DNA from 3 places in the Streptomyces sp. NBC_01013 genome. Region 2 is predicted to be linked to each of the others. Evidence: riboswitches for the same ligand, from Rfam matches in the RefSeq annotation. Region 2 holds a riboswitch; each other region holds the start of a gene.
What was found. A riboswitch is a leader RNA that binds a small molecule or an ion and turns the genes downstream of it on or off. The one in region 2 is predicted to bind S-adenosylmethionine.
Positions count from the first base shown of each region.

Region 1: another riboswitch for S-adenosylmethionine. It lies ahead of OG538_RS01785 (putative leader peptide); the one in region 2 lies ahead of OG538_RS03850 (hypothetical protein).
Region 3: another riboswitch for S-adenosylmethionine. It lies ahead of thrC (threonine synthase); the one in region 2 lies ahead of OG538_RS03850 (hypothetical protein).

Region 1 covers NZ_CP108687.1:414,978-418,247, reverse strand. Annotated here, with positions in the region: gene OG538_RS01790 (sugar ABC transporter permease) at 1-1,116, shown strand, start outside; SAM riboswitch class IV at 1,360-1,466, shown strand; gene OG538_RS01785 (putative leader peptide) at 1,507-1,623, shown strand; gene OG538_RS01780 (LLM class flavin-dependent oxidoreductase) at 1,697-2,923, shown strand; gene OG538_RS01775 (NtaA/DmoA family FMN-dependent monooxygenase) at 2,942-3,270, shown strand, end outside.
Region 2 covers NZ_CP108687.1:897,602-900,871, reverse strand. Annotated here, with positions in the region: gene OG538_RS03855 (phosphocholine-specific phospholipase C) at 1-1,117, shown strand, start outside; SAM riboswitch class IV at 1,240-1,349, shown strand; gene OG538_RS03850 (hypothetical protein) at 1,397-1,813, shown strand; gene OG538_RS03845 (cytochrome P450) at 2,033-3,270, shown strand, end outside.
Region 3 covers NZ_CP108687.1:3,714,586-3,717,855, reverse strand. Annotated here, with positions in the region: gene OG538_RS15940 (trehalose-6-phosphate synthase) at 1-698, opposite strand, end outside; gene OG538_RS15935 (glucosyl-3-phosphoglycerate synthase) at 743-1,690, opposite strand; SAM riboswitch class I at 1,844-1,970, shown strand; gene thrC (threonine synthase) at 1,988-3,270, shown strand, end outside.

The DNA of each region.
Region 1 (3,270 bases), 480 kb from region 2:
GTCGTCATCGCCGTGATCATCATCTGGACGGTGTTCGGCAGCCTGAACAGCACGTTCCTCTCGGCCCAGAACCTCTCCGACCTCAGCCAGCAGATCGTCGGCACCGGCATGATCGCCATCGGCATCGTCTTCGTGCTGCTCCTCGGCGAGATCGACCTGTCCGTCGGATCCGTGAGCGGTCTGTGCGCCGCGATCTTCGCCGTTCTCAACGTCATGAACGGCATGAACGAATGGCTGGCGCTCCTGGTCGCCCTCCTGGGCGGAGCGGCGGTCGGCCTCATCCAGGGCTTCTTCTTCGCGAAGGTCGGCGTGCCCGCCTTCGTGGTCACCCTTGCGGGCAACCTCGCCTGGAACGGATTGATGCTTCAGGTGCTCGGGTCCAGCGGCACGGTCAACATCCCGGGCGACAGCATCGTGGCCGAGCTCTACTCGACCATCTACCACAGTCAGGCCGCCGCCTACGGGGCCGCGGCGGCCGGGGTCGGGCTCTTCCTCACGGCGTCGCTCCTGGACGCCGCGCGTCGCAGGGCGGCCAGGGTGCCCTCCCGACCGATCGCCGAGATCGTGCTGCGTACCGTCGTCATCGCCGCGATCGCCTTCGTCACCGCGTACATCCTCAACCGCTACCAGGGCCTCCCGCTGGCCCTCCTGATCTTCCTGATCGTGCTGGTGGTTCTGGACTTCGTGCTCCGTCGCACCACGTACGGCCGGAAGGTCTTCGCGGTCGGCGGCAACTCCGAGGGTGCGCGACGCGCCGGCATCAGCGTGCCGTTCGTCCGGATGACCGTCTTCTCGATCGCCGGCACCATGTCGGCGGTCGGGGGCCTGTTCCTCGCCGGGCAGATCCAGTCGGCGAGCCAGACCTCGGGAGGCGGCAACCTGCTGATGAACGTCATCGCAGCCGCCGTCATCGGCGGCACGAGCCTGTTCGGCGGGCGCGGTTCGGTCTGGTCGGCCCTGCTGGGCGCCCTGGTGATCGGGTCGATCCAGTCCGGGATGAACATCATGGGTGTCAGCAACGCGATCCAGTTCATGATCACGGGATCCGTCCTGCTGGCGGCCGTCGTCGTCGACTCCGTCTCCCGCCGGAGCCAGAAGGCCGCGGGACGCGCGTGATCCCGTACGCGCCCGGGCCGGGCCGTACCCGGAGCCCAGGGGCGCCGCAGCCCCTCCGGTCGGTCCATGGCGCGGGCGCAGGCGGGTTGCTTTTCTGCCGGGGCGTCGTCGGCGGGGTGCTGTGACAGGCGGCGCCGGGCGGAACAGACGGCGCAGCCGCCTCGTCGTGAAGCACGGCGCGGCGAGCGGGAGCATGATCCACGGGGCATTGCGCGGCGCGGCCGTCGCGCGTAGCGTTCGCGGTGGATATGCGTCGGCGTCAAGTCCTGTCGGGCTGACCGGAAACCCTCGCACGCGGGGGTCCGCATGACGACGAGGCGGGGCCCGTCCGGGTTCCGCAGGCGCGAGGCCTCCGGGCCCCGCCGAGCCGGAAGAGCGGAGGCGGGGGTCATGCCAGGAACGTCCTGCCCGCTCGTCAGGGTGCTCGCCCCCCGGCGCCGCGTCCACCTCTACTCCCGGCCCCACATCGACCTCCAGCGAGTGGCCGGCGCGCTCTGTTGTTCCTGACCCGTACCCGCGACGCCGAACCTCCCGACGAGGCCCGGCGACCACCTACGGTCGATCAGGAAGGCACCCTTTCGTGTCCGCATCGTCATCCCCGCACTCTCCCCTGCCCGCCTCCCTCCACCTCGCCGTCGCTCTCAACGGCGCGGGCTGGCACCCCGCCGCCTGGCGTGAGCCGGTGGCCCGGCCCGGCGAGCTGCTCACCGCCGCCTACTGGACCGACACGGTCACCGAAGCCGAACGGGGTCTGCTCGACTTCGTGACGATCGAGGACGCGCTCGGTCTCCAGTCCTCGCTGTCCACCGAGCCCGACGGCCGTACCGACCAGGAGCGCGGGCGCCTCGACGCGGTGCTCATCGCCGCCCGGGTGGCCCCGCTGACCCGGCACATCGGGCTCGTCCCCACCGTGGTCGTCACGCACACCGAGCCGTTCCACCTCTCCAAGGCGATCGCCACCCTCGACTACGTGAGCTCCGGCCGGGCAGGCGTGCGCGTCCAGGTGTCGGCCCGGCAGCACGAAGCCGCCCACTTCGGCCGCCGTACGTTCCCGCGCTTCGGCGTCGACGAACTGGACACCCCGGCCGTGCAAGCGCTGACCGCCGAACTCTTCGAGGAAGCCGGAGACTACATCGAGGCGGTGCGCCGTCTGTGGGACAGCTGGGAGGACGGTGCGGAGATCCGCGACGCGGCCACGGGGCGCTTCATCGACCGCGACAAGCTGCACTACATCGACTTCGCGGGGCGGCACTTCAGCGTCAAGGGTCCCTCGATCACACCCCGGCCCCCGCAGGGGCAGCCGGTCGTGAGCGCGCTGGCGCACCGGAGCGTGCCCTTCCGGCTGGTGGCCCGTTCCACGGACATCGGATACGTCACCCCGCACGACACCGGCCACGCCCGCACCGTCGTCGAGGAGATACGCGCCGAACAGGCGGCGGCGGGACGCGCGGCGGACCCCCTCCACGTCTTCGGGGACCTCGTGGTCTTCCTCGACGACGACCCCGCGGCCGCGGCGGCCCGGCGCGACCGTCTCGACGGCCTCGCGGGACACCCCTACTCCAGCGACGCGAAGGTGTTCACCGGCACCCCCGGGCAATTGGCGGACCTGCTCCTGGACTGGCAAGAGGCCGGGCTCTCCGGTTTCCGGCTGCGCCCCGCCGTGATCGGCCACGACCTCCCGGCGATCACCCGTCGGCTGGTGCCCGAACTGCAGCGCCGCGGTGCCTTCCGGACCGCCTACGAAGCCGACACCTTGCGCGGGCTGCTCGGACTCGCCCGCCCCGCCAACCGCTACGCAACCGTCTGAGCCGGAGGGACCACCGACATGAGCACCAGCACTGGCGCCGGCCGCGACACCGGCAAGCCGAGCAAGCAGATCCATCTCGCCGCCCACTTCCCAGGCGTCAACAACACCACCGTGTGGAGCGATCCCGCGGCCGGAAGTCACGTCGAGTTCAGCTCGTTCGCGCACTTCGCCCGCACCGCCGAACGCGCCAAGTTCGACTTCCTGTTCCTCGCCGAAGGGCTCCGCCTGCGCGAACAGGGCGGCAAGATATATGACTTGGATGTCGTGGGTCGCCCCGACACCTTCACCGTGCTGTCCGCACTCGCCGCCGTCACCGAACACCTCGGCCTCACCGGCACGATCAACTC
Region 2 (3,270 bases):
CGGTGCCTGGTACATCTCGCAGGTCCTGGACGCACTGACCGCCGATCCCGAGGTCTGGGGCCGGACCGCCCTCTTCATCACCTACGACGAGAACGACGGGTTCTTCGATCACGTCGTGCCGCCCTTCGTTCCGTCGGGGCCCGCGCAGGGACTGTCCACCGTCGACACCTCCGCCGACTACTTCCCCGGCGACCTCCGGTACGCCGCCGGGCCGTACGGGCTCGGCCAGCGGGTGCCCATGCTCGTCGTCTCCCCCTGGAGCACCGGTGGGTACGCGTGCTCCGAGGTCTTCGACCACACCTCCGTCATCCGGTTCATGGAACAGCGCTTCGGCGTGCGCGAGCCCAACATCTCGCCCTGGCGGCGCGCCGTCTGCGGCGACCTCACCTCCGCCTTCGACTTCCGTCGTACGGACACCTCCGCCGCGTCGCTGCCGTCGACCGACGCCTACGAGCCTCCGGACCGCCTCCGGCACCCCGACTACGTCCCCGTGCCACCCGCCGCCGGCAGCGTGCCCAGACAGGAGAAGGGGGCCCGGCCGACCCGGCCCCTGCGCTACGCGCCCTTCGTCGACGGTGCAGCGGATACGTCCACCGGCAAGTACCGCCTCACCTTCAGCGGTGGCGCCGCTGCCGGCGCGCACTTCCTGGTGACCTCCGCGAACCGCACCGACGGGCCCTGGACCTACACCACCGAGGCCTGCAAGTCCCTCGCGGACAGCTGGAACACCACCTATTCCAAAGGGGTGACCGACCTCACCGTCCACGGCCCCAACGGCTTCCTGCGCACCTTCCGGGCGGCCGGGAAGGTGGCGGGGCCCGAGGTGACGGCGCGTCATGTCGCGGCCGGAGGAGGGCTCGAACTCACCCTTGTCAACGGGGGTTCCGGGACCGTGCGGCTGACCGTGCGCAGTGCTGTGGGGTACGGGGGAGGGGTCCAGACCTTCGCCGTCCGTGCGGGCGCGACCGTGAAGCACGTGCTTGACCTGCGGGGAAGCAAGAGCTGGTACGACGTCACCGTCGTCTCCGACGTGGACGCCACGTTCCTGCGGCGCTTCGCCGGACACGTCGAGACCGGCCAAGCCGGCACCAGCGACCCGGGCCTCGTCACCGGGTGAGTGGCAACGCTTCGTGACGGTCGGTGGGTGGTTCGGGGGCGAGCGGTGTCCGTGAGGTGGGCGTCGCCCGCTCCTGACCACCCGTCGGGCCGGGCGGTTCGCGTGCGTTAGAGTCTTGTACGGGTCATGAGTTCCAGTGCACAGCCCCGGCTTGCTGGACGGCACCCCGCTCCGCTGCGGGTGCTCCGGGTGACGACCTGCCCCGTGCGAAGGGCACGGGGAACAGCGGACCGCGGTGCAGGGTGCACGGGGTCCTCACCCCGGAAGGCGAACCTCACCATGCTGCGTCATCTCACCCAGAACGACTCCGTGCGCAGCGATGACTGCTCACGCTATGCGGCAGGGCATCGCGTGCACTGGATCCATGCCAAGAAGTGCCGCCAGGAGCCTGGGCAGGCCGTCGAGATCCTGCTCACCTCCGGGGACGTCCGCGACGACGGATGGGTCGAACTGCGTCCCGCCTTCGACTATGCGGGTGACCTCCCCGAGGTCTGGACGCACGCCCCCGGTGCGCTGCGGGAGACCCTCGCCGCTCACCGCGGCCGGGTGTACTGGCTGGCGCGCTGGCATGCGCTGAAGCTCGAGTACGGCGACGGCGACGGGACCCGCGGCACTGCCGGGCTGGTCAATGTCGGGTTGGAGGGCGGGGGCCTCTGCGAGGGTGCCCGTAGCGGTGGGCGCGCCACTCCGGCATAACCCGGACCGTCCTGCTCGCCCTGTCGCGGCACGTCCGGGGGGCTCGTGCGGAACATCGCGATGCTCATCAATTGTGCTGAGATGTCAATCCGTTGTTCCGTTCATGGTGCGGGATTGATCGCTGTTGACCGTTCCGGCGTCACACAAAATCCTTATAGTGAAGTTGCGTTGATCGAATGATCTTGACGCGTGCAGCTGTCGCCACAGGAGTCAGGACTCATGACGCGCCCTTCTTCCACAGAGCCCGCGCCACCCTCTCCTCCTCCGCCCCCGGGCTGTCCGGCTCACGCCGGGGCCGTGCCGCTCGGCGGATCGGGCTTCCAGACCGAACCGCAGACCGTCTACCGCGCGATGCGGCGTGACCACGGGCCGGTCGTCCCCGTCGAACTCCCGGGCGGGTTCCCCGCCTGGCTGGTCATCGGGTACCGCGAGCTCCATCAAGTCACCAGCGACGGAGAGCTGTTCCCGCGCGATGTCGGCCTGTGGAACCAGTGGCCCCACATCCCCGACGACTGGCCGCTGCTGCCGATGGTGGGGCGCCCCATGCCGTCCATCTACTTCAGCGCGGGGGAGGAACACCGGAGGCACGTCCGGATGGTGGGGCCGGCCCTCGAAGGCACCGACCCGCATCAGATCCGCACTCACTGCGAGCAGTTGGCCGACCGGCTGGTCGACGACGTGTGCAGCCGTGGCACGGCCGACCTCGTCGCCGACTTCTGTGAGCCCCTCCCCGTCCTCGTCCTCGCCCGGCTCGTCGGGTTCCCCGACGACGAAGGTGCCGCCATCGCCCAGGTGTTGAAGGACCTCGCCGACGGCGGGCCGGACGCGCAGACCGCCCATCTGCGCTTCGGGGAACACATGGCCCGGCTGGTGGCCGCCAAACGGGCCGCACCGGGCGACGACGTGACCTCCCGCATGCTCGCCTTCCCCGAGGCGTTCACCGACGAGGAGTACATGCTCGACCTGATGGCCATCACGGCCGCCGGGCACCTCACCACGGCCGACTGGGTCAGCAACTCCCTGCGTCTGATGCTCACGGAGGACGCGTTCGCCGACTCCATGGCCCGCGGGCGGCGCAGCATCGGCGAGGCCATGAACGAGGTGCTCTGGGAGGACACACCCACCCAGATCCTCGCCGGACGCTGGGCTGTACGGGACACCCAGCTCGGGGGACAGCGGATCAAGGCCGGGGACATGCTGCTGCTCGGACTCGGCGCGGCCAACACCGACCCCCTGATCCGGCAGAGCATGTCCGGCGGCGGAGCGCCCGCCCAGGGCGGCAACGGGGCCCATCTCGCCTTCAGCCACGGCGAGTACCGCTGTCCCTTCCCCGCCCAGGAGATCGCCGAGATCATCGCCAGGACCGGCATCGAGGTCCTGCTCGACCGGCTGCCCGATCTCCAGCTCGCCGTCCCCGTCGACGGCCTCGTGAGGCGGCCCTCCGCGTTCCTGCGTGG
Region 3 (3,270 bases), 2.8 Mb from region 2:
TGCACCCCGATCCGGGTACGGCCGGTACCGCCGAGGATCTCCGCGCAGCAGCCGATGAAGGCGTCCGCCCAGCGGCGGGTCAGGAACGCCGCCCGATCGGCGCCCAGAATGCCGTGCAGCAGCTGTTCGGCGATGTCGTCGGGCAGCAGCCGGAAGTAGTCGACGGGCGCCCACGGGGTGTGCGAGAAGTGGCCGATCCGCAGGTCGGGGCGGAGCTCACGGAGCATGCCGGGCACCAGGGCCAGGTGGTAGTCCTGCACGAGGACCGCCGCGCCCTCGCCCGCCTCCTCGGCCAGCGCAGCGGCGAAGGCCCGGTTGTACGTCTCGAAGGAGGCCCACTGCCGGCGGAACTCCGCGTCGAAGACGGGCTCGACGGGGGTCTGGTAGAGCAGGTGGTGGACGAACCAGAGCACCGAGTTGGCGATGCCGTTGTACGCGTCGGCGTGCACGTCCGCGTCGATGTCGAGCATCCGGACGCCCGGCTCGCCGACCCCGCGCCGCACCGCCTCCCGGTCGCCGTCCCCGAGGGCGGCGCACACCCACATCTTGTCGTCCACGGCGCTCAGGCCGGAGACGAGTCCGCCCCCGCCCCGTTTCGCATCGAGGGTGCCGTCCTCGTGCAGCGCGTACGAGACCGGGCCGCGGTTGGACGCGACGAGTACCTGGGCAGCGGGCTGAGGGGCGTGCTCGGAGACCATGTTGCGGAATCTAGCCCGATCGCGAACCGCCCAAACGTGCGAAGTCACGCCGCGCGCCGTGAAACGTACTCCTCGATCTCCAGCATCGGCGGCCGTTCCTCGGTGTCCACCGGGTACGTGTGCGGGACGAAGCCGTGCTCGCCGCGCTCGAACTGGGTCAGCGCGGGGCGGACCAGATGGCCCCGGGAGAGGCGGAGTTGGGCGGTCCGGTAGATGGCGGCGGCCATCCGGCCGAGCGCCTGGCCGTCCTGGTGGCGGTGCTTCCTGACGCCGACGTCGACCTGCGCGAGCGCGTCCAGGCCGACCGTGTGCAGGGAGTCGACGAGCAGGCCCAGTTCCACTCCGTAACCGACCGGGAAGGGCAGCCGCTCCAGCAGCGAGCGGCGCACGGCGTACTCGCCGCCCAGGGGCTGCACGAAGCCGGCCAGCTGGGGCCAGTGCAGATTGAGCAGCGGGCGTGCCACCATTTCGGTGACCCGGCCGCCCTGACCGGTGGTGTCACCGAACGGCCGGTCGTACATCGCCTTGACGAACTGCACCGAGGGATCGGTCAGCAGCGGGCCGACGATGCCGGAGACGAAGTCCGCCGAGAAGTCCTTCAGGTCCGCGTCGATGAAGCAGACGATGTCGCCGCCGGTCACCAGGAGTGACCGCCACAGCACCTCGCCCTTGCCGGGGACCGCCGGTATGCGGGGCAGGATGGCGTCCCGGTGGACCACCCGGGCGCCCGCCCGGCGGGCGACCTCCGTGGTGGCGTCCGTCGAGCCGGAGTCGATCACCACGAGCTCGTCGACCAGCCGGACCTTCTCCATGAGCTCGCGCCGGATCGTCGTGACGATGTCCCCGACCGTCTCCGCCTCGTTCAGCGCGGGCAGCACGACACTCACGCTCGGCCCGTGCGTGTCGTTCCTGGCATCCAGCAGACGGTCCAGCGGACGGTCGGCGGCTGACCAGGAACGCCCGGTCAGCCAGCGTTCGACCTCTTCCAGCACGGTCGATACTCCCTGTATGTGATCCATCTCGCGGTTCGGACGACTATCTCAACAGTCCGATGCTTCGGTTACAGTCTTGAACAACGCAGATGGCCGTCGCATGCCGGGGTCCGTCCGCCGATAAACGCCTGGATCCATGGTCCAGTGCCACAGCGCTCATCCAGAGGGACAGAGGGAACGGCCCGTTGAAGTCCCGGCAACCCTCCCGCCGACCGCGAGGTCAGGTGGGGAAGGTGCCAATTCCGTCTCGTGACGAAATGCGTCGCGAGGAAGATGAGGAGAAAGGGCCTCGCCATCATGGCTGTTGAGACTGTTGCAGCACACACCGAAGTTTCCGTGGATCTCGGTCCCGCCGCGGCGCTTTCCTGCCGCGAATGCGGAGAGCGATTCGCACTCGGCCCCCTTTTCGCCTGCGCGTCCTGTTTCGGGCCGCTCGAAGTGGCGTACGACCTGCCGAGCGGCTCCCCGGACGAGCTGAAGAAGCGCATCGAGGCCGGACCCAACAACATCTGGCGCTACGCGCCGCTGCTGCCGGTCCCCTCCGATGTCGCGGACAAGCCCAACATCAACCCCGGCTTCACCAAGCTGGTCAAGGCCGACAACCTCGCCCGCGAGCTGGGCGTCACCGGCGGTCTGTACGTCAAGGACGACTCCGGCAACCCGACGCACTCCTTCAAGGACCGCGTCGTCGCGATCGCCGTCGAGGCCGCCCGCGCCTTCGGGTTCACCACCCTGTCCTGCTCCTCCACCGGCAACCTCGCCGGCGCCGTGGGCGCCGCCGCCGCCCGCGCCGGTCTGCGCTCGTGCGTGTTCATCCCGCACGACCTGGAGCAGGGCAAGGTCGTCATGGCCGCGGTGTACGGCGGTGAACTGGTCGGCATCGAGGGCAACTACGACGACGTCAACCGCTTCTGCTCCGAGCTCATCGGCGACCCGCTGGGCGAGGGCTGGGGCTTCGTCAACGTCAACCTGCGCCCGTACTACGGCGAGGGCTCCAAGACCCTCGCGTACGAGATCTGCGAGCAGCTCGGCTGGCAGCTGCCCGATCAGCTCGTCATCCCGATCGCGTCCGGCTCGCAGCTCACGAAGATCGACAAGGGTCTCCAGGAGCTGATCAAGCTGGGCCTGGTCGAGGACAAGCCGTACAAGATCTTCGGCGCCCAGGCCGAGGGCTGCTCCCCGGTCTCCGTCGCCTTCAAGGCCGGACACGACGTCGTGCGGCCGCAGAAACCGAACACCATCGCCAAGTCCCTGGCGATCGGCAACCCGGCCGACGGCCCGTACGTCCTGGACATCGCCCGCCGCACCGGTGGTGCCGTCGAGGACGTCAACGACGAGCAGGTCGTCGACGCGATCAAGCTGCTGGCCCGCACCGAGGGCATCTTCGCCGAGACGGCGGGCGGGGTGACCGTGGGCGTGACGAAGAAGCTGATCGACGCCGGTCTGCTCGACCCGGCGCTCACCACCGTCATCCTGAACACCGGTGACGGCCTCAAGACGCTCGACGCGGTGGCCGCGACCTCGCAGGCGAGCGCCACGATCCGCCCGAGCCTGGACGCCTTCCGCGCCGCGGGCCTCGC